4 regions of the Bacillus sp. DU-106 genome follow, and region 3 is predicted to be linked to each of the others. Evidence: predicted binding sites of a transcription regulator. Region 3 holds the regulator's gene; each other region holds the start of a gene.
What was found. Region 3 encodes Rex, which represses fermentation and respiration genes when NADH is low (regulators of the CRP and FNR family bind a similar motif). Its sites were predicted from a motif close to TTGTGAAATATTTCACAA; they were not measured.

Region 1 (5,089 bases), 1.3 Mb from region 3:
TGGCTTCCATGTAACGTTTACGAGATTAAATCATTTCGTTTGGGTAATGGAGGCAACTAAGCAATAGAAAGAGGGATTAGATTGAGAATTGCTGTAATTGGAGCAATGGAAGAAGAAGTACGTATTTTACGTGACAAATTAGAACAAGCAGAAACAGAAACGGTTGCTGGTTGTGAATTTACGAAAGGACTATTAGCAGGACATGAAGTAATCTTGTTAAAGTCTGGTATTGGTAAAGTAAATGCAGCGATGTCAACGACAATTTTATTAGAAAAATATAAGCCTGAAAAAGTAATTAATACTGGTTCAGCTGGTGGATTCCATCATTCTCTAAACGTTGGTGATGTAGTTATTTCCACTGAAGTTCGTCACCATGACGTAGATGTAACAGCATTTAACTATGAATATGGTCAAGTACCAGGAATGCCGCCTGGATTTAAAGCTGATGAGGCGTTAGTTGCATTAGCTGAGAAATGTATGCAAACTGAAGAAAATATTCAAGTTGTAAAAGGCATGATTGCAACAGGCGATTCATTTATGAGTGATCCGAATCGCGTTGCAGCCATCCGTGATAAATTTGAAAATCTTTATGCGGTAGAAATGGAAGCAGCAGCTGTCGCACAAGTATGCCACCAATATGAAGTTCCGTTTGTTATCATTCGCGCACTTTCTGATATTGCTGGTAAAGAATCAAATGTTTCATTTGATCAGTTTTTAGATCAAGCAGCTCTTCATTCTACAAACTTTATCGTAAAAGTGTTAGAAGAGTTAAAGTAATGTAACAAAAAGGCAACTGTCTCATATAAAGAAAATACATACAGTTGCCTTTTCTTTATTGGCAAACAAGGGGGAGAACACGATGAATGTATATCGTGGAGTTCATGAGTTAATTGGTCATACACCAATTGTAGAAATTACTCGTTTTTCACTTCCGAAAGGGGTCCGCTTATTTGCAAAGCTTGAATTTTATAACCCAGGCGGAAGCGTTAAGGATCGTTTAGGAAGAGAATTAATCGAAGATGCGCTAGAAAAAGGGCTTGTTACCCAAGGTGGAACAATTATTGAACCGACTGCTGGGAATACTGGTATTGGACTGGCACTTGCAGCATTAGAACATGATTTACGTGTTATCGTTTGTGTACCAGAGAAATTTAGTATTGAAAAACAAGAATTAATGAAAGCACTAGGTGCAACGGTCGTGCATACACCGACTGAGCAAGGAATGACCGGTGCAATTGCAAAAGTAAAAGAATTAGTAAATGAAATACCGAATTCATACTCTCCAAGTCAGTTCGCAAATGAGGCAAATCCTCGTGCATATTTTAAAACATTAGGACCTGAACTGTGGGACGCATTGAATGGAGAGATTAACATATTTGTTGCTGGAGCAGGAACTGGCGGTACGTTTATGGGGACTGCATCTTACTTGAAAGAAAAAAATATAGATATTAAAACAGTTATCGTAGAGCCAGAAGGATCTATTTTAAATGGTGGTAAGGCTGGTTCACATGAGACCGAAGGAATTGGACTGGAATTTATCCCCCCATTTTTGAAGACATCTTATTTTGATGAAATTCATACGATTTCTGATCGAAATGCATTTTTACGAGTGAAAGAATTAGCGCAAAAAGAAGGACTTCTCGTTGGAAGCTCTTCAGGAGCAGCATTTCATGCGAGCTTACTTGAGGCAGAGAAGGCAGCACCAGGTACAAATATTGTAACCATTTTTCCAGATAGCAGTGAGCGCTATTTAAGTAAAGACATATACAAAGGATGGGAATAAAAAATGAGAGCAAAGACAAAGTTAATTCATGGTATTCGCATAGGAGAACCTTCAACTGGATCTGTAAACGTACCGATTTATCAAACAAGTACGTACAAACAAGAAGCAGTTGGTAAGCATCAAGGATATGAATATTCACGTACAGGTAACCCAACACGTGCAGCTTTAGAAGAAATGATTGCTGTATTAGAAAATGGGCATGCTGGATTTGCATTTGGTTCAGGAATGGCTGCTATTACAGCGACAATTATGTTGTTCTCAAAAGGTGACCACGTTATTTTAACAGATGATGTGTATGGCGGAACATACCGCGTTATTACGAAAGTATTAAACCGTTTCGGTATTGAGCATACATTTGTAGATACAACAAACTTAGAGGAAGTTGAAGAAGCGATTCGTCCAAATACGAAAGCAATTTATGTAGAAACACCAACGAACCCACTACTAAAAATTACTGATATTAAGAAAATATCTACTCTTGCTAAAGAGAAAGACTTATTAACAATTATTGATAACACATTCATGACGCCATATTGGCAGTCGCCGATTTCTTTAGGAGCAGATATTGTGCTTCATAGTGCAACGAAATATTTAGGAGGTCATAGTGACGTAGTTGCAGGTCTAGTAGTTGTAAATAGCCCACAACTAGCAGAAGATCTTCACTTTGTACAAAACTCAACAGGAGGTATTCTTGGGCCACAAGACAGCTTCTTACTACTTCGTGGTTTAAAAACGTTAGGAATTCGTATGGAAGAACATGAAACGAATTCACGCGCTATTGCTGAGTTCTTAAATAATCATCCAAAAGTAAATAAAGTATATTACCCAGGTCTTGAATCACATCAAAACCACGAATTAGCAACAGAACAAGCAAATGGATTTGGTGCTATTATCTCATTTGATGTAGATAGTGAAGAGACATTAAATAAAGTACTTGAGAAATTGCAGTACTTTACACTTGCTGAAAGTTTAGGAGCAGTAGAAAGTTTAATTTCTATTCCATCTCAAATGACACATGCATCAATCCCAGCTGATCGCCGCAAAGAATTAGGAATTACAGATACATTAATTCGTATTTCTGTCGGTATTGAAGATGGTGAAGATTTAATTGAAGATTTAGCACAAGCGCTAGCATAATAAAAAAACGCACTGCTCTATATTAGCAGTGCGTTTTTTTATTACATTATTTTGTGAAATATTTCACAAAATAGACATACACAAACGAAATGATTTCATGTATATTGAATTCAGGAAATGTTACTCACGAACAAATTTGTGAAATATTTCACAAACAATGAAATTCATGTAGGAAAGCATCTCTATTTTTTTATGTTAATTGGGACTTATTTTGACCTATAGGGACATATAAGGACCGTGATAGTAGAATAGGAGGAAATTTACATGGTAGTCAAAGAGAAAGTTGTAAATGAAATGCAGGAAGTAAAAAAGATGATTGATACGCTAGTAAATAATGGTCAACAAGCTTTACAAGCATTAGAAAGTTTTACACAAGAGGAAATTGACAACATTGTTCATGAAATGGCATTAGCAGGTGTTGATCAACATATGCCGCTAGCAAAATTAGCAGTTGAAGAAACTGGCCGTGGTGTATATGAAGACAAATGCATTAAAAATATTTTTGCCACTGAATATATTTGGCATAGTATAAAGCAAGATAAAACGGTAGGAATTATTCACGAAGATTCTCATGAAGAAATAATAGAAATCGCGGAACCTGTCGGTGTAGTAGCTGGGGTAACGCCAGTAACGAATCCAACGTCGACAACAATGTTTAAAGCGTTAATTGCGATAAAAACAAGAAATCCAATTATTTTCGCGTTTCATCCTTCCGCACAAAAATGTTCTGTGGCAGCGGCGAAAACAGTATATGATGCAGCGATGAAAGCTGGTGCACCAAAACACTGTATTCAATGGATTGAAAGACCGTCTGTTGAAGCGACGAAACAATTAATGAACCATGATGGTGTAGCACTCGTTCTAGCAACTGGAGGCGCTGGTATGGTGAAATCAGCTTACTCTACTGGAAAACCAGCGTTAGGCGTTGGGCCTGGTAATGTACCGTGTTATATAGAAAAATCAGCACATGTAAAACGAGCTGTTAATGATTTAATTTTATCGAAAACATTTGATAACGGTATGATTTGTGCATCGGAACAAGCAATCATTGTCGATAAAGAAATCTATGATGATGTTAAAACAGAAATGATTGAAAACAATTGTTACTTTGTAACAGAAGAAGAAAGAAAAAAATTAGAAAAGCTTGTTATAAATGAAAATACATGTGCAGTAAATAGTGATATTGTAGGGAAATCAGCACAGTATATTGCCGATTTAGTTGGGATTACTGTTCCTGAACATACAAAAATGCTTGTAGCTGAAATTCAAGGTATCGGAGCAGCATATCCGTTATCTCGTGAGAAACTGAGTCCAGTATTAGCTTGTGTGAAGGCGAATTCATTAGAAGAAGGATTTACATATTGCGAAGAAATGTTGAACCTCGGTGGTTTAGGACATTCAGCAGTTATCCATTCTACAAATAAAGATGTGCAAAAGCAATTTGGGTTACGTATGAAAGCTTGCCGTCTCATTGTAAATGCACCTTCATCACAAGGTGGAATAGGGGATATATATAATGGATTTATTCCATCACTTACACTTGGTTGTGGTTCATACGGAAAGAATTCAGTTTCCCAAAATGTAACAGCCACTCATTTATTAAATATAAAAAGGCTGGCAAATAGAAAAAAGAATATGCAGTGGTTCAAATTGCCACCAAAAATTTATTTTGAAAAACATGCTACAGCTTATTTAGCAAATATGCCTAACATTTCACGTGCATTTATTGTAACGGACCCTGGAATGGTTGAACATGGCTATGTCGATACAGTCGCGCACTATTTAAACAAGCATGCAAATGATGTGAAAGTTGAAGTTTTCTTTGAGGTCGAACCAGATCCATCAGATGAAACTGTTTTTAAAGGTGCGGAAATGATGAGAAGCTTTAAGCCAGATGTAATTATCGCACTTGGTGGTGGTTCAGCTATGGATGCAGCAAAAGGAATGTGGTTATTCTATGAGCATCCAGAAACGACATTCTATGGCATTAAACAGAAGTTTTTAGATATAAGAAAACGTACATGTAAATATCCGGAATTAGGAAATAAGGCGCAGTTTGTTGCGATTCCAACGACATCAGGAACGGGATCAGAAGTGACACCATTTGCGGTTATTACAGATAAGAAAAATAATATAAAGTATCCGCTTGCAGATTATGAATTAACACCA
Region 2 (5,089 bases), 740 kb from region 3:
TGAATACTTTCTTCTGTATTTCCACCATTCGATAAACCAATTGCCCATTGTTGTCCTTCACCACTTCCGATATTCGCAAACCCTTGCGTATACATAGCATTTACATCTTTTCGGGCACTGTTATACTCTATCCCTTTTGTAATAAAAATCGAATATGATTTATCTTGTAAACCGATAAAAAACACTGGTTTCTTTAGTGATGAAAATACATTTTTATATTGCTCTGTTGAGGCTTCTTGAAAGTGATCTTTCATTATTAGAAAACCATCTACTTCCTTAGATTTCTTTTCCAGTTCCTCTAACTTCATTTCCTCAAACTTTATATTCCTAAACGTATCTTTCGGCTTTTCTCCAACAACTCCAATTACGAGTGCTCTTCCGTTATATTCTAATTTTTCTCCTTCGTTATTCTTTGCACACCCAGCACCTACTAGGCATAACAATATAAAAACTAAAAAATATGATAAACGCTTCATTTAGCACCCTCACCCTTCTTTTTAGTCAAGTGACAAAAACGTAAGGTTAATTCAAGAAAATGTAAGTAAAATCGATAGCCCAATTCACGTTTCTATATTATAATCAATTGAATTTACTTACATTACTAAACATAGGAGATCAACATGAAGAAATTTAAACTTTCATCTTTTCTTCCGTTAAGTTATATACTTCTACTCGTACTCGTAAGTCCCCTTTACGACGTATTAAATAAATCGACTGTTCACGCAGTAGACGTTACAACTGTAGTAGATGATTGGATTCCATTTGTAAAAGCATTTATTATTCCTTATTTACTTTGGTTTCCATACTTATACGGCGCACTTATTTATTACTGTTTTGCTGACCGAAAGCAATATTATGTTACTTTAAGTAGTGTTATTTTTGGAAAGCTTGCTTGTTTTTCTATTTATTATTTTTGGCAAACAACTGTACCGCGTCCGACTGTCGTTGGAACAGATGTATTTTCTGAACTAGTTCGCTATATTTATAGTATCGATCAACCGGTAAACTGTTTCCCTAGCATTCACGTTCTTACTACATTTGTAATTATGTTAGCTGCCTTTAAGCGTAGAGAACAACATGCTTTTGAATATTACATCCTTACTTTCTTCGGTACACTTATTATTTTATCAACGCTATTTACGAAGCAGCATGCCTTTTTAGATGCCGTTTCTGGAATGACACTTGCAAGCATACTATACTTCGGAGTTCAGCTCTTATTAGCAAAAGAACCAATAAAAGTTCCAGTAAAACAAAATCATAAAATGTAACATAAAAAAGCAGACTGTGGCTCAGTCTGCTTTTATCTATTATTAAGGAGATTTTCAATTTAAGATTGCGGTACAGTCATATCACCAGAATGAATACGACCTGCTTTTTTAAGAGCAATGTAAAGTATATAAGAAACAGCTACTGGAATGACGATATAAGTAATTACCATCGCCGGGAGAACTTCCCATCCTTGGCTGGAAATTAAATTAATTGGTGCGATAAGAGAACTTAATCCAAGACCTGCAATTTCCTTTCCTGCTTCCAGTTGGAAAATTAATGCTGATACTGGACCGACTATAGCACTGGCGACGACAGTTGGGACGAGAATCATTGGATTTTTAGTGATATTTGGTAACTGTACTTTCGGAGTACAAAGTGCTTGAGCTAATATGCCACCTAAATTGTTTTCTTTTGCTGAGATGACAGAGAATCCGATAAACTGAGCAACGCATCCAGCAAGAGCAGCACCACCTGCAACACCGTCTAAGCTAAGTGCAATTGCTAACGCAGCTGATGAAGCTGGAGAGATAAGTAATAGTCCCCAAACTACTGCAATGACGATAGAAGCGATGAATGGGCTACCAGCTGAGCTATCTTTAATAAACGCTCCAACTGCATTTAAAACAGGAGTAATATTATGAGATAACCAAATGCCTACTAAACCAGAACCTAATATGGCCGCAAATGGAACGAGCATCATATCTAACGCAGTTTTTCCGCTTAAACGTTTACCAATATATACAGCTAAAGTTGCTGTTAATAATGCACCGATTGGCTCACCTGTTTTAATAATTAGACCAGCTTCAGTAATCGAAATGGATCCGGCACCAATCGCTCCGGCTACCATCGCCGAGAAGATTACAAGACCGTTTGCACCGAGCATAAAAGCAATTCCAGCACCAATTGCCGGTGCCATTAGTGATTTTGCAACAACTCCGATTGTAATAAGTAATGGTATATCAACAATTCTTCCTATATTTTCGATCAGTAAACCAATTCCGAGGGATACGAAAATACCTTGTGCGATTCCAGCAGATGCTTTAAATACACGAGACATTATATATTCCTTCATTTGTTTCACCTTCTCCTATAAGTTAGTAACCAATTGTTTTCATATAATCACGTAAAATATCGTTTGATTTTGCGAATCGAGATTCTTCATCCTCTGTTAAATTGAGTTCTACAACTTCTCTTATACCGTCTCTAGTAATAATAGCTGGTACTCCTGTACAAATATCATATTCACCGTACTCACCATCTAAAATGGCTGATACAGCAATGACACGGTGATCATCATTAAAGATTGAACTCGCAATATATGCTAGAGAATTTCCAATCCCGTAATAAGTAGTTCCTTTACGTTTATAAATTTCCCAGCCAGCTTTTGCAGTCTTCTCAACAATTTCATCTAAATCTATTTCACCAAATCGTTCTTTTTGTTCTTCTAAAATTTGCAGAATTGGCTTTCCACCAACAGTTACATGAGACCAAGCAACCATTTGAGAATCACCATGTTCTCCTAATGAATACCCATGAATACTACGAGGATCTACATGTAGCATTTCAGATAAAATTGTTCTTAAGCGAGAAGAATCTAGTGATGTACCAGTACCGATTACGCGATTTCTAGGTAATCCAGATAATTTCCACACTTGATATGTAATAATATCAACTGGGTTCGATGCAAGTAAGAAAATACCATCAAATCCACTTGCCATTACACCACCAACAACACTTTCCATAATCTTCGCACTCGCTCCTAAAGTATCTAAGCGACTTTGTCCAGGTTTTGGTGCTGGCCCTGCTGTAATAATGACAATGTCCATATCTTTGCAGTCTTCATAGCTTCCTGCATATACTTTTGTTCTTGTATTTGTAAAGTTAATGCAATGTGATAAATCCATTGCTTCCCCAACTGCACGTTCATGATTTATATCAATTAATAATAGTTCTTCGCAAATCCCTTGATTTACAATGGAATACGCACAACTGGATCCAACTAATCCAGTACCGATAATTGCAATTTTTCTTGTATGTCTTTTCATAGCAATCTCTCCTAATTGATCATATAATCTATTTCTTTTGTTCTTTACATTCTTAATTATAGAGGTTCCCACGATAGAAACCATGGATACTTTGTGAAATGTTGAACAAAGTTTTTGTCCTTTTTGTGAATTGTCATATTCCATTTTCGTCATATTTGTTACAACTGGAAAAATATTTATTATGTATTTATTGACATATACAAAAAGAAAACGAGCGAATAAATTCGCTCGTTTTCTTTTTCCTGTTATTCCGCACTTAATTGGCTTTTTAATTGCTGTACAATCATCGGATTAGCAGGTGCTGCCGGTTTGTAATAACTCTTTTGCTTTGCGTACTCATACATATTACGTTGGCGCGCCTCGTCTTGATTACGAATTTGAATTAACGTTTGATGTAACTGTTCATTATCAGACTGAGCAATATAATTTGCATAGCTTGTTAAACTTGCATTTAATCCTGCTAAATAATCATTTACCATATCTTTTTCATTCATTTTCCGCTTCCTCCTATCCTAGGAAAGTCATTAATTGCTGTTTCGTATTTCGTGCATCTTGCGCATCTTTTTGTAGCATTTGTTTCAGTTGTGGATCTGTACACGTCTGTGCATACTGCTCCAACTTGTTAATAATTGTTGCGTGTCCACCAATTAAATGACGTAAGTTTTCTACTTCAAGCTCTGTTAAGTTTTGCATATAACATACCCGCCTTTCTTTGTTCATTCATCATTAGTATTTGGTTCTTTTTGGATTGTATTCATCAACTTTTCCCACATATAAAAAAATAAAAGATGAATAGCTAAGCCATTCATCTTTTATACTGGTTATGTATTTATTTTTATAGAGATACAATCATACTTATACTCACAAGTAAGTTCCATATAATGTGTAAAATAATACTAGGTATAATAGATTGCGTCTTTTTGTATAACATAGCAAATACAATCCCCATAATCATTGCCGTAACCGGAAAACCACCATGAAGAATCCCAAAGATGAAGGAAGAAATAATGATACCAACTAGAAAACTATATTTCTTTTCAAAAAATCGATACAAAATACCTCTATATAAAATTTCTTCTTTAATTGGTGTAATTATAGCAACACTTAACACATATATAATACTTTGTAGACTATTTTGAAGTCCTAAGCTCCCTAATTGATCTCGCTGCTGCCCTGCACTTTCAAAGCTAAACAACTCTAACATTACATACTGAGTTAATGCAATGATGATAAAACCTATTAATAAATACAAGTAGGTTTTCCCATTTTTTAAAACAGATACATCCCATATGTTCTTAATAAAATGAAGCACTGGTTTATAAGCAAATAAAACAATAGTAACAACAGCTGCATCAAATAGAAGTAAATAATATCCCTCTAAATTAGCACGTAATACCTCTTCTCCAAAAATTCCGAGGGCTAAAGCAAGGAATAATCCCCCTAAGAGTGAGAACCCTAGAATGCTTGCAATCGTTACAACTAGATTTTTATATGTTATGTTATCTACTTCTCTTTCTGCATTATACGCGTCTAATACTGTTTTTCTCATACTATTCCTCCATTTGTTTTCATTACCTTAACAAAAATCCTTTAATACAAATATATAGATAATATAACAATTTTTTCAAAAAGAATAATATGCAATTTTACATATTATGAAAACTTTATATTTTATAGTTTTAGGAATAGAATTGCTATGCAATAATTATTATATGAAATTTTAAAAAATACTTCCTATCCACTATAACCCTCGCATCATATAAAACTTATTAGTT
Region 3 (5,089 bases):
ATTTAAAACCCGTTTAGAAGATGTTAAGTTTGCTTGTTCTTGATCATAATAACCAACAGATACATTTGATCCGAAAGAAACATCACCATTTAATAGTGGTAACTTATTCACAATGGATTTTAACAATGTGGATTTCCCAATTCCGTTTGGACCAACTAAAGCAACACTATCTCCGCGAGTTAAGCGCATAGTTACATGTTCAATTATAGGGTTTCCATCATAGCCGATGGTTGCATCATTTACTTGTAAAACATCATTTCCACTTTGTTTTTCAATATCGAAGTGGAATGATGCTGACTTAGAATCCCCTAATGGTCTCGTTAATAATTCCATTCTGTCTAGTTGTTTACGGCGACTTTGAGCACGTTTCGTTGTAGAAGCGCGAGCTATATTCTTTTGAACGAAGTCCTCAAGTTTTGCGATTTCATCTTGTTGTTTTTCGTAACGTTTCATTTCTTGCTCATATAATGCTGATTTTAAGTCTAAATATTTACTGTAGTTACCAACAAATCGTCTGCTTTCTTTATTCGAAATTTCATATACTTGTGTAACGAGTTTGTCTAAGAAATAACGGTCATGTGAGACGATTAATATTGCGCCAGGATAACCTTGCAAATATTGCTCAAGCCATGTTAATGTTTCGATGTCTAAATGGTTTGTAGGCTCGTCCAAAATAAGTAAGTCTGGTTTTGTTAATAATAATTTCCCGAGAGCTAATCTTGTTTTTTGCCCGCCGCTTAAAGTAGAGATCGTCGTCTGGTGCGTTTCAACTGGGAAGCCAAGGCCGCTTAAAATGGAGCGAATATCCGCTTCATATTGATATCCACCTTGATCTTTATAATTGAGTTGTAGTTGGTCATAATCAGCTAACAATCTTTCATATGTAGCTTCGTTTGAAAAGTTTTCTTCTTTTCCCATTTCTTGCTCAAGCCTTCGAAGTTTTGTCTCCATTTGCTGTAAGTGGGTAAAGACGGTTAGCATTTCATCCCAAATTGTTAAAGACGTTTCTAGTCCAGTATTTTGAGCTAAATATCCGATTGAGACATCTTTCGGTTTTATAATTTCGCCACCATCATGAGATAATTCACCAGCGATAATTTTTAATAATGTAGATTTTCCTGCTCCATTCCTTCCAACTAATGCGATACGATCTTTTGTTTGTACTTCCAATTTTATGTTTGCAAGAATCGTTTCTGCACCGTATAATTTCGAAAGCGCGTTTACTTGTAATAAAATCAATGTTTTCACCTCAAATAATTTCTTAACTTTGCCATGTTTATATTTCTCAATCATACTAAAAATAGTGTATAGTTTAAAATAAAGAGAGAATACTTCTTCTCTTTATTATACAAGGAATTTAATGAGTGCTAAACTTCTGTATTTGATTAAAGTATATGAATAAAGATAGGAAGAGAGGAGAGGTCATATGGATCAGCAAAAGATTCCACAAGCCACTGCTAAAAGATTGCCTCTATACTATCGATTTATCCAAAACTTATCTCTTTCTGGTAAGCAGCGTGTTTCATCGGCCGAATTGAGTGAGGCAGTAAAAGTAGATTCTGCAACAATACGAAGAGATTTTTCGTATTTTGGAGCGTTAGGGAAAAAGGGATATGGATATAACGTAAATTATTTATTATCATTTTTCCGCGAAACACTTGATCAAGATGATATAACACGTGTAGCACTTATTGGAGTAGGTAATTTAGGGACCGCTTTCTTACATTATAATTTCACGAAAAACAATAATACAAAAATTGAAATGGCATTTGATGTTAGTGAAGAGAAAGTTGGAACAGAAATCGGGGGCATTCCTGTATATCATTTAGATGAATTAGAAGAGAGATTATCAAATGATATACAAGTGGCAATATTAACAGTACCGGCTACAGTAGCACAAGCTGTAGCAGATAGATTAGCTGAAACAAGCGTGCACGGTATTTTGAATTTCACACCAGCGCGATTAAACGTATCAGAGAATATTAGAATTCATCATATTGACTTAGCTGTAGAGTTACAAACATTAGTTTACTTTTTGAAAAACTATCCACAATAAAACGCAGAGGAAGCGACCTCTGCGTTTTATTATTGTTTCTTCTTTGTGAATTTAACTAATATAAGGCGAAGTGCCAAATTAAAATCAATTGTTGCCATAACTGCAAATAGTATTGTCCACATATTCCAGATTGTATCTGTCACGTTCGTAATGGCGAAGCGTGTAAAGATACATCCAAGAAGGAAGTATAGTGCAGCCATGAACAATGGTGAGTTTCTCATACAAAAAATCCTCCGATAAAGCCTTGCATTTTTTCAGCTTCTTTAATCATTTCTTGAATTTGTTCATTGCTCATAAAAATTTGCCCAATAGCGACTAATGTATTCATCGCAACATGAGCTGCAATCGGAACGATAATACGTTTCGTCTTCACATATAAGAAGGCAAATACGAGCCCCATAGCAGTGTATACCAATAAGTGAGTAAAATCAAAATGAATTGTTGCGAATACAAGCGAACTAATGATAGCTGCGATAAAGAAGTTAAACTTCTTATAAAGCGTGCCGAATAGAATTTTTCTAAATACGATTTCTTCTAAGATAGGTCCAATTATAGATACAACAATAAGGAACCAAGGTATCGTTCTTGCGATGTCCATCAGTCTGTCTGTATTCTCAGATCCACGTGGAACCCCAAATACATACATTTCAATCATACCTGCAATGGATTGTGAGATGATTGCTAAGAAGAACCCGATAAAAATCCATCCAATAGTAGCTGGAACAGAAGAGCGCATTGGATCTAAATGCCTGTCACGAATATCTGTTCTAAGTAACCAAAGCACGATACATAATGCAATAAAGAAGCTAATGATTGCCCAGTGTCCCGTTATGATTTGTCCTTTTTCTTCAATGGTAAATCCTCTATTATCATAGAGTCCTGTTTTTAGGAGAAGTGGTAATCCAACAACGCCAGATAACTGCATTAAAATGTATGTAACGATAATCCACCAGTATTGTTTCTTCAAATGGTTTAACCATCCTTTCTAACTATAGTGTATGAGATAAGTTAGGATAACATGTAAATATGCTACCTACGATATAAACCTCTTGAATTATGTTTTTTTCGTAAATCCTTATTTGAAATTATAATAGAAGACAGGAGAAAGTTGTATGTGTAGCGAAAACAACTTAGGGTGTCCTTTCATATTGTAACATACGAGCAGTGGAAACAACGATTCATATAGTAAAGGCAGTATTGTATATAGAAAGTTTATATAGTGATTTGCGAAAAAATTATGATTTTTTTACTTGCAAAAGAAATTGAGATTATTTATTATTATAAGTGTGTTAGCACTCGGATGACTTGAGTGCTAATAAAAGAAATTTACATAACAAAATGAGGAGGTTATTGTTCATGCTAAAGCCATTAGGTGATCGCGTTGTAATTGAGCTTGTTCAAGCAGAAGAAAAAACAGCAAGTGGTATCGTATTACCAGATACTGCAAAAGAAAAACCACAAGAGGGTAAAGTTGTTGCAGTAGGTACTGGTCGAGTGCTTGAGAATGGTGAGCGTGTTGCTTTAGAGGTAGCAGCAGGTGATCTTATCATCTTCTCAAAATATGCAGGTACTGAAGTGAAATATGAAGGTACAGACTACTTGATTTTACGTGAAAGTGACATTTTAGCAGTTATCGGTTAATTATATAAATCTTAAAAAATCCAAGGGGGTCAATTATTATGGCAAAAGATATTAAATTTAGTGAAGAAGCACGTCGTTCGATGCTTCGCGGTGTCGACACTCTTGCAAACGCAGTAAAAGTTACGCTTGGACCAAAAGGTCGTAACGTTGTACTTGAGAAAAAATTTGGTTCACCACTTATTACAAATGATGGTGTAACAATCGCAAAAGAAATCGAATTAGAAGATGCATTCGAAAACATGGGTGCGAAATTAGTAGCAGAAGTTGCTAGCAAAACAAATGACGTAGCTGGTGACGGAACAACAACTGCAACTGTATTAGCGCAAGCTATGATTCGTGAAGGTCTTAAAAACGTAACAGCTGGTGCGAACCCAATGGGTCTTCGTAAAGGTATCGAAAAAGCTGTTACTGCTGCAATTGAAGAATTAAAAACGATTTCTAAACCAATCGAAGGCAAATCTTCTATCGCACAAGTAGCTGCTATTTCTGCAGCTGACGAAGAAGTAGGTCAATTAATCGCTGAAGCAATGGAGCGCGTTGGTAACGACGGCGTTATTACTTTAGAAGAGTCTAAAGGATTCACAACAGAATTAGACGTAGTAGAAGGTATGCAATTTGATCGTGGCTATGCATCTCCTTACATGATTACTGATTCTGACAAAATGGAAGCAGTTCTTGATAACCCATATATCTTAATTACTGACAAAAAGATTTCTAACATTCAAGAAATCTTACCAGTATTAGAGCAAGTGGTACAACAAGGTAAACCACTTCTTATCATTGCTGAAGATGTAGAAGGCGAAGCATTAGCTACATTAGTAGTGAACAAACTTCGTGGTACATTCAATGTAGTAGCTGTTAAAGCTCCTGGATTTGGTGACCGTCGTAAAGCAATGCTAGAAGATATCGCAATCTTAACTGGTGGCGAAGTGATCACTGAAGAATTAGGCCGTGACTTAAAATCTGCTACAGTTGAATCTTTAGGACGCGCTGGTAAAGTTGTTGTTACAAAAGAAAACACAACTGTAGTTGAAGGTGTAGGAAGCACAGAACAAATCGAAGCTCGCATCGGTCAAATCCGTGCGCAATTAGAAGAAACAACTTCTGAATTCGATCGTGAAAAATTACAAGAGCGTCTTGCTAAACTAGCAGGTGGCGTAGCAGTAATTAAAGTAGGTGCAGCAACTGAAACTGAGTTAAAAGAGCGCAAACTTCGCATTGAAGATGCACTTAACTCAACTCGTGCAGCAGTAGAAGAAGGTATCGTTGCAGGTGGTGGTACTTCACTTATGAACGTATACACAAAAGTAGCTTCTATCGTAGCTGAAGGCGACGAAGCAACAGGTATCAACATCGTACTTCGCGCACTAGAAGAGCCAGTTCGTCAAATCG
Region 4 (5,089 bases), 240 kb from region 3:
TGAGCGCGGAGGATATTATGATGGAAATAGGAAAAGGGATAGTGTCTATCATACTTTAAGTTTTGAAGAGTTTTATCAAGGGTGGGGTGTTACATCTGATTTCTATAAAGGAAAGCAACTATCGGTTGTTATTCCCGTACAAGATGAAGAGAAAACAATTGGAAACGTTATAGAAGAGCTTCGCAAAATTGAACCCTTCGAAATTATCGTTGTCGTAAATGGTTCGTCAGATAAAACGAAAAAAATTGCAAAAGACAAAGGGGCAACGACAATTGTATATAAAGAAGCACTCGGAAATGATGTGGGGCGCTCACTTGGAACGTATTTTGCAAAAGGAGAAATTGTGTTATTTATAGATGGCGATTTTGTTATTCCAGCGAGTGAGCTATATCCTTTTGCGAAAGCTATTGCAGATGGAACAGATGTTGCATTAAATGATCTAAATCATTATTTAGATTTAAGAGTACCGCTTCATCTTGTAACTGCATTTAAATATGCATTAAATTTAGCTTGTGATAGAAAAGATCTAGGCGTAGGCTCTCTTATCGCTGTACCGAATGCGTTTAGCCGTAAGTGTTTGAAAGAAATTGGGTATAGATCTTTACTGGCGCCGTGTGTAGCCCAAGTGAAAGCTATTCTTTCAGGATTTGAAGTTGCATGTGTAAGTCGTGTTGAGGTCGATAAGATGAACCGTATTCGTCCCAGTGAACATTTTGCTAAAATAGGTCATCCACCAGCTGTACTTCGAATTATAGGTGATCATATAGAAGGACTAGATCAAATAATTGCATTAACAGACAATCGTGGCGGATTCTATGATGGCAATAGAAAAAGAGATGTTTTATAGAAGTAACAAAAAAAGTGTACAACATGTGTACACTTTTTTGTTCTGTTATAAAAACTATAACAGATTAGGAGATAAGAGTATTACAGCTCTACAATGGGTATTGTTCTTATATTACAAAATAGGACTCGTATATAAGGATACCAAAAAAATACAATTAAGGAAAGGGTTAATTTTAAAGACTTTTAAATGAAGTTAACACTATATATATAGTAGTTTGCTCAATATTTCACAAACATGTCACAACTATTTCGTTCACTTTCGTAAAAAAGTAGTATTCTAAGTGTGTAAGCTGTTATATAAAAAATCTTAGTCCTGTACTAATCAAAAATGGAGGAGATTAGGATGACTCAAGTATTAGAAAATGTTAAAAACGCATGGGAAAACTTTAAAGGTGAAAAATGGAAAGCAGAGATTGATGTTCGCGATTTCATTTTAAATAATGTAAACGTTTTCGAAGGGGACGAATCTTTCTTAGCAGAAGCAACTGAAGCAACGAAACAACTTTGGGATCAAGTAATGGATTTAACAACGAAAGAACGTGAAAACGGTGGCGTTCTTGATATGGATACAAAAATTGTTTCTTCTATTACATCACATGACCCAGGATACTTAAATAAAGATATTGAAAAAGTAGTCGGTTTCCAAACTGATAAACCATTTAAACGTTCTTTACAACCATATGGTGGTATTCGTATGGCAGAACAAGCTTGTGAATCTTATGGATACGAAATGGATAAAGAACTTAGTCGTATTTTTAGAGAGTGGAGAAAAACTCATAACCAAGGTGTATTTGATGCATACACACCAGAAATGAGAAATGCACGTAAATCAGGTGTTATTACTGGTCTTCCAGATGCATACGGACGTGGACGTATTATCGGTGACTATCGCCGAGTAGCGTTATATGGTATTGATCATTTAATTGAAGCGAAAAAAGCTGATTTGAATTTAACTGGTGGTGTAATGAGCGAAGATACAATGCGTTTACGCGAAGAGTTATCTGAGCAAATGCGTGCACTTCAAGAGTTAAAAGAAATGGCTGCTTCTCATGGCTTCGATATTTCTAAGCCAGCAACAAATGCACAAGAAGCATTCCAATGGTTATACTTCGCATACCTTGCAGCGATTAAAGAACAAAACGGAGCTGCAATGAGTCTTGGACGTACTTCTACATTCTTAGATATTTACATTGAAAGAGATTTAGCAAATGGTACTTTAACAGAAGAAGAAGTACAAGAAATTGTCGATCACTTCATTATGAAATTACGTCTTGTGAAATTCGCAAGAACACCTGATTATAATGAATTATTCTCTGGTGACCCAACTTGGGTAACTGAATCTATCGGTGGTATGGCATTAGATGGTCGTCCATTAGTAACAAAGAACTCATTCCGTTTCTTGCATACATTAGATAATTTAGGACCAGCTCCAGAACCAAACTTAACTGTTCTTTGGTCTAAACAATTACCAGAGAACTTTAAAAACTACTGTGCGAAAATGTCTATTAAAACATCAGCAATTCAATATGAAAATGATGACATTATGCGTCCTGAATACGGCGATGATTACGGTATTGCATGTTGCGTATCTGCAATGAGAATCGGTAAACAAATGCAGTTCTTCGGAGCTCGTGCAAACTTAGCGAAAGCATTATTATATGCGATTAACGGTGGTAAAGATGAAAAGTCAAAAGCACAAGTTGGTCCTGAGTACGCACCAATTACTTCTGAAGTATTAAATTATGAAGAAGTTATGCATAAGTTTGATATGACAATGGAATGGTTAGCGGGTCTATATTTAAACACATTAAATGTTATCCATTACATGCATGATAAATATAGCTATGAACGTATTGAAATGGCACTTCATGATACAAACGTTCTTCGTACAATGGCAACAGGTATCGCTGGTCTATCTGTAGTAGCAGATTCATTAAGTGCAATTAAGTACGCAAAAGTAAAACCAATTCGTGATGAAAATGGTATTGCAGTTGACTTCGAGATTGAAGGAGATTTCCCTAAATACGGTAACAATGATGATCGTGTAGATGAGATTGCTGTAAATCTTGTAAAAACATTTATGAATAAACTTCGTAAACATAAAACATACAGAAACTCTGTTCATACAATGTCAATCTTAACAATCACATCTAACGTTGTTTACGGTAAGAAAACTGGTAATACTCCAGATGGCCGCCGTACTGGAGAACCATTTGCACCAGGTGCGAACCCAATGCATGGACGCGATACAAAAGGTGCATTAGCTTCATTATTATCTGTGGCTAAATTACCATATGAAGATGCACAAGATGGTATTTCTAATACATTCTCTATTATTCCGAAAGCACTTGGTAAAGAAGATGATGTACAAGTACGTAACTTAGTATCAATGCTTGATGGCTATGCAGTAAAAGAAGGGCACCACTTAAATATTAACGTATTTAACCGTGAAACATTAATGGATGCAATGGAACATCCTGAGAAGTATCCACAATTAACAATTCGTGTATCTGGTTATGCTGTAAACTTTATTAAATTAACTCGTGAACAACAAATTGATGTAATTAACCGTACAATGCATGAAAGCATGTAAATGAAAAAGGTTTCCCTTCGCTCTTAATATATAGCGAAGGGAGGCTGTTTCAATAAAGGAGGAAGTAACATGGTAAAAGGAAGAATACATTCTGTAGAGTCTTGTGGTACTGTTGATGGCCCGGGGATTCGTTATGTCATATTTACACAAGGGTGTTTATTACGTTGTCAATATTGTCATAATGCTGATACGTGGGAAATCGGTAAAGGTAAAGAAATAACAGTTGAAGAAGTGATGCAGGATGTGACATGTTACCTTCCATTTATTGAAGCTTCCGGAGGCGGTATAACAGTTAGCGGTGGAGAGCCATTATTACAGCTAGACTTTTTAATTGAGTTGTTTAAAAAGTGTAAAGCGGCTGGTATCCATACAACAATCGACTCTTCTGGTGGTTGTTATTCTGAGGAACCAGAATTCCAAAATAAGCTAGATATTTTAATGGATTATACAGATTTAGTTTTATTGGATCTGAAACATATCGATTCCAAAAAGCATCGTAAATTAACAGGGAAATCAAATGAACATATTTTACAATTTGCTCGTTATTTATCGGATAAGAATAAACCGATTTGGGTACGACACGTATTAGTTCCTGGTGTTACGGATAATGAAGAGGATCTACAAAAACTATCTAGCTTTATTCAAAGTCTGTCTAATGTTCAAAAAGTTGAAGTGTTACCATATCATAAGCTTGGTGTATATAAATGGGAGGCGCTTGGACACAAGTATCCACTCGCAAATGTAGAACCACCTACTGAGAAAAATGTAGAACATGCTAAATATATTTTACAAGCGGTCTAATCCAAATATTGGATTAGGCTTTTTGCTTTCTTTACAATAAAATCTAGAGTATATATTGATAAAAGAGTATACTGAAAGTAGAATATCCATAATTTTGTACGGAATAAATGGAGAAATTTACATAATTGTAAAGGGAAATCAAAATAGTAAAAAGAATTAAGAAGTAAAAGAGTGAGTATCATGGAATAGAGAACATTTGTAAGTTATTGCGAAAGCTCTTATAGGAAAGTATAATGTAAAGATATGAGCACAGATAGGATTAAGGGGTCAATCTTATATGCTTTGCATATCCACGACAGGTACATAGCTGAAAGGGAATTATTAGAATCTGTTTATGTAATTTTTAAGGAAAATGTTTTTCCTATTGTCGTATATGCAATATGGAGAAACAAAAAGCTAGGAGTGGATTTGTTTGATAAAAAACCCCAAGGTTTTAATATTAACTGCACATTACGGTAATGGTCATGTGCAAGTAGCAAAAACATTAGAACAAACATTTCGCCAAAAAGGAATTGAAGATGTTATTGTATGCGACTTGTTTGGAGAATCACATCCATTTATAACTGACATTACAAAATATCTATATTTAAAAAGTTATACAATAGGAAAAGAATTATATCGTTTGTTTTATTACGGGGTAGAAAAAATTTATGATAAGAAAATAGCATCTTGGTATGCGAACTTTGGAAGAAAACGTTTGAAAACACTATTACAGGTGGAGAAACCAGATATTGTAATTAATACATTTCCAATTATCGCTGTACCAGAATTGAAGAAACAAACAGGTATTTCAATTCCTGTCTATAACGTATTAACGGATTTTTGCGTGCACAAAATATGGATTCATCG

Region 1: adhE (bifunctional acetaldehyde-CoA/alcohol dehydrogenase) is a predicted target of Rex. The motif match lies at 2,972-2,989, and genes of this name have one in related genera.
Region 2: C3Y97_RS25320 (L-lactate dehydrogenase) is a predicted target of Rex. The motif match lies at 3,406-3,423, and genes of this name have one in related genera.
Region 4: pflB (formate C-acetyltransferase) is a predicted target of Rex. The motif match lies at 1,062-1,079, and genes of this name have one in related genera.

The regions. Positions count from the first base shown of each region.
Region 1 is NZ_CP026607.1:4,339,420-4,344,508, reverse strand. Features, by position in the region: gene C3Y97_RS22120 (class I SAM-dependent DNA methyltransferase) at 1-67, shown strand, start outside; gene mtnN (5'-methylthioadenosine/S-adenosylhomocysteine nucleosidase) at 82-777, shown strand; gene C3Y97_RS22110 (O-acetylserine dependent cystathionine beta-synthase) at 860-1,783, shown strand; gene C3Y97_RS22105 (bifunctional cystathionine gamma-lyase/homocysteine desulfhydrase) at 1,787-2,920, shown strand; gene adhE (bifunctional acetaldehyde-CoA/alcohol dehydrogenase) at 3,185-5,089, shown strand, end outside.
Region 2 is NZ_CP026607.1:4,933,946-4,939,034, forward strand. Features, by position in the region: gene C3Y97_RS25305 (hypothetical protein) at 1-476, opposite strand, end outside; gene C3Y97_RS25310 (phosphatase PAP2 family protein) at 621-1,268, shown strand; gene C3Y97_RS25315 (PTS sugar transporter subunit IIC) at 1,328-2,341, opposite strand; gene C3Y97_RS25320 (L-lactate dehydrogenase) at 2,364-3,314, opposite strand; gene C3Y97_RS25325 (spore coat protein) at 3,560-3,808, opposite strand; gene C3Y97_RS25330 (hypothetical protein) at 3,822-4,007, opposite strand; gene C3Y97_RS25335 (CPBP family intramembrane glutamic endopeptidase) at 4,150-4,863, opposite strand.
Region 3 is NZ_CP026607.1:253,926-259,014, forward strand. Features, by position in the region: gene C3Y97_RS01500 (ABC-F family ATP-binding cassette domain-containing protein) at 1-1,239, opposite strand, end outside; gene C3Y97_RS01505 (redox-sensing transcriptional repressor Rex) at 1,427-2,056, shown strand; gene C3Y97_RS01510 (YdiK family protein) at 2,086-2,277, opposite strand; gene C3Y97_RS01515 (CPBP family intramembrane glutamic endopeptidase) at 2,274-3,023, opposite strand; gene groES (co-chaperone GroES) at 3,413-3,697, shown strand; gene groL (chaperonin GroEL) at 3,736-5,089, shown strand, end outside.
Region 4 is NZ_CP026607.1:489,532-494,620, forward strand. Features, by position in the region: gene C3Y97_RS02580 (glycosyltransferase family 2 protein) at 1-847, shown strand, start outside; gene C3Y97_RS02585 (hypothetical protein) at 816-1,037, shown strand; gene pflB (formate C-acetyltransferase) at 1,190-3,439, shown strand; gene pflA (pyruvate formate-lyase-activating protein) at 3,509-4,240, shown strand; gene C3Y97_RS02600 (diglucosyl diacylglycerol synthase) at 4,653-5,089, shown strand, end outside.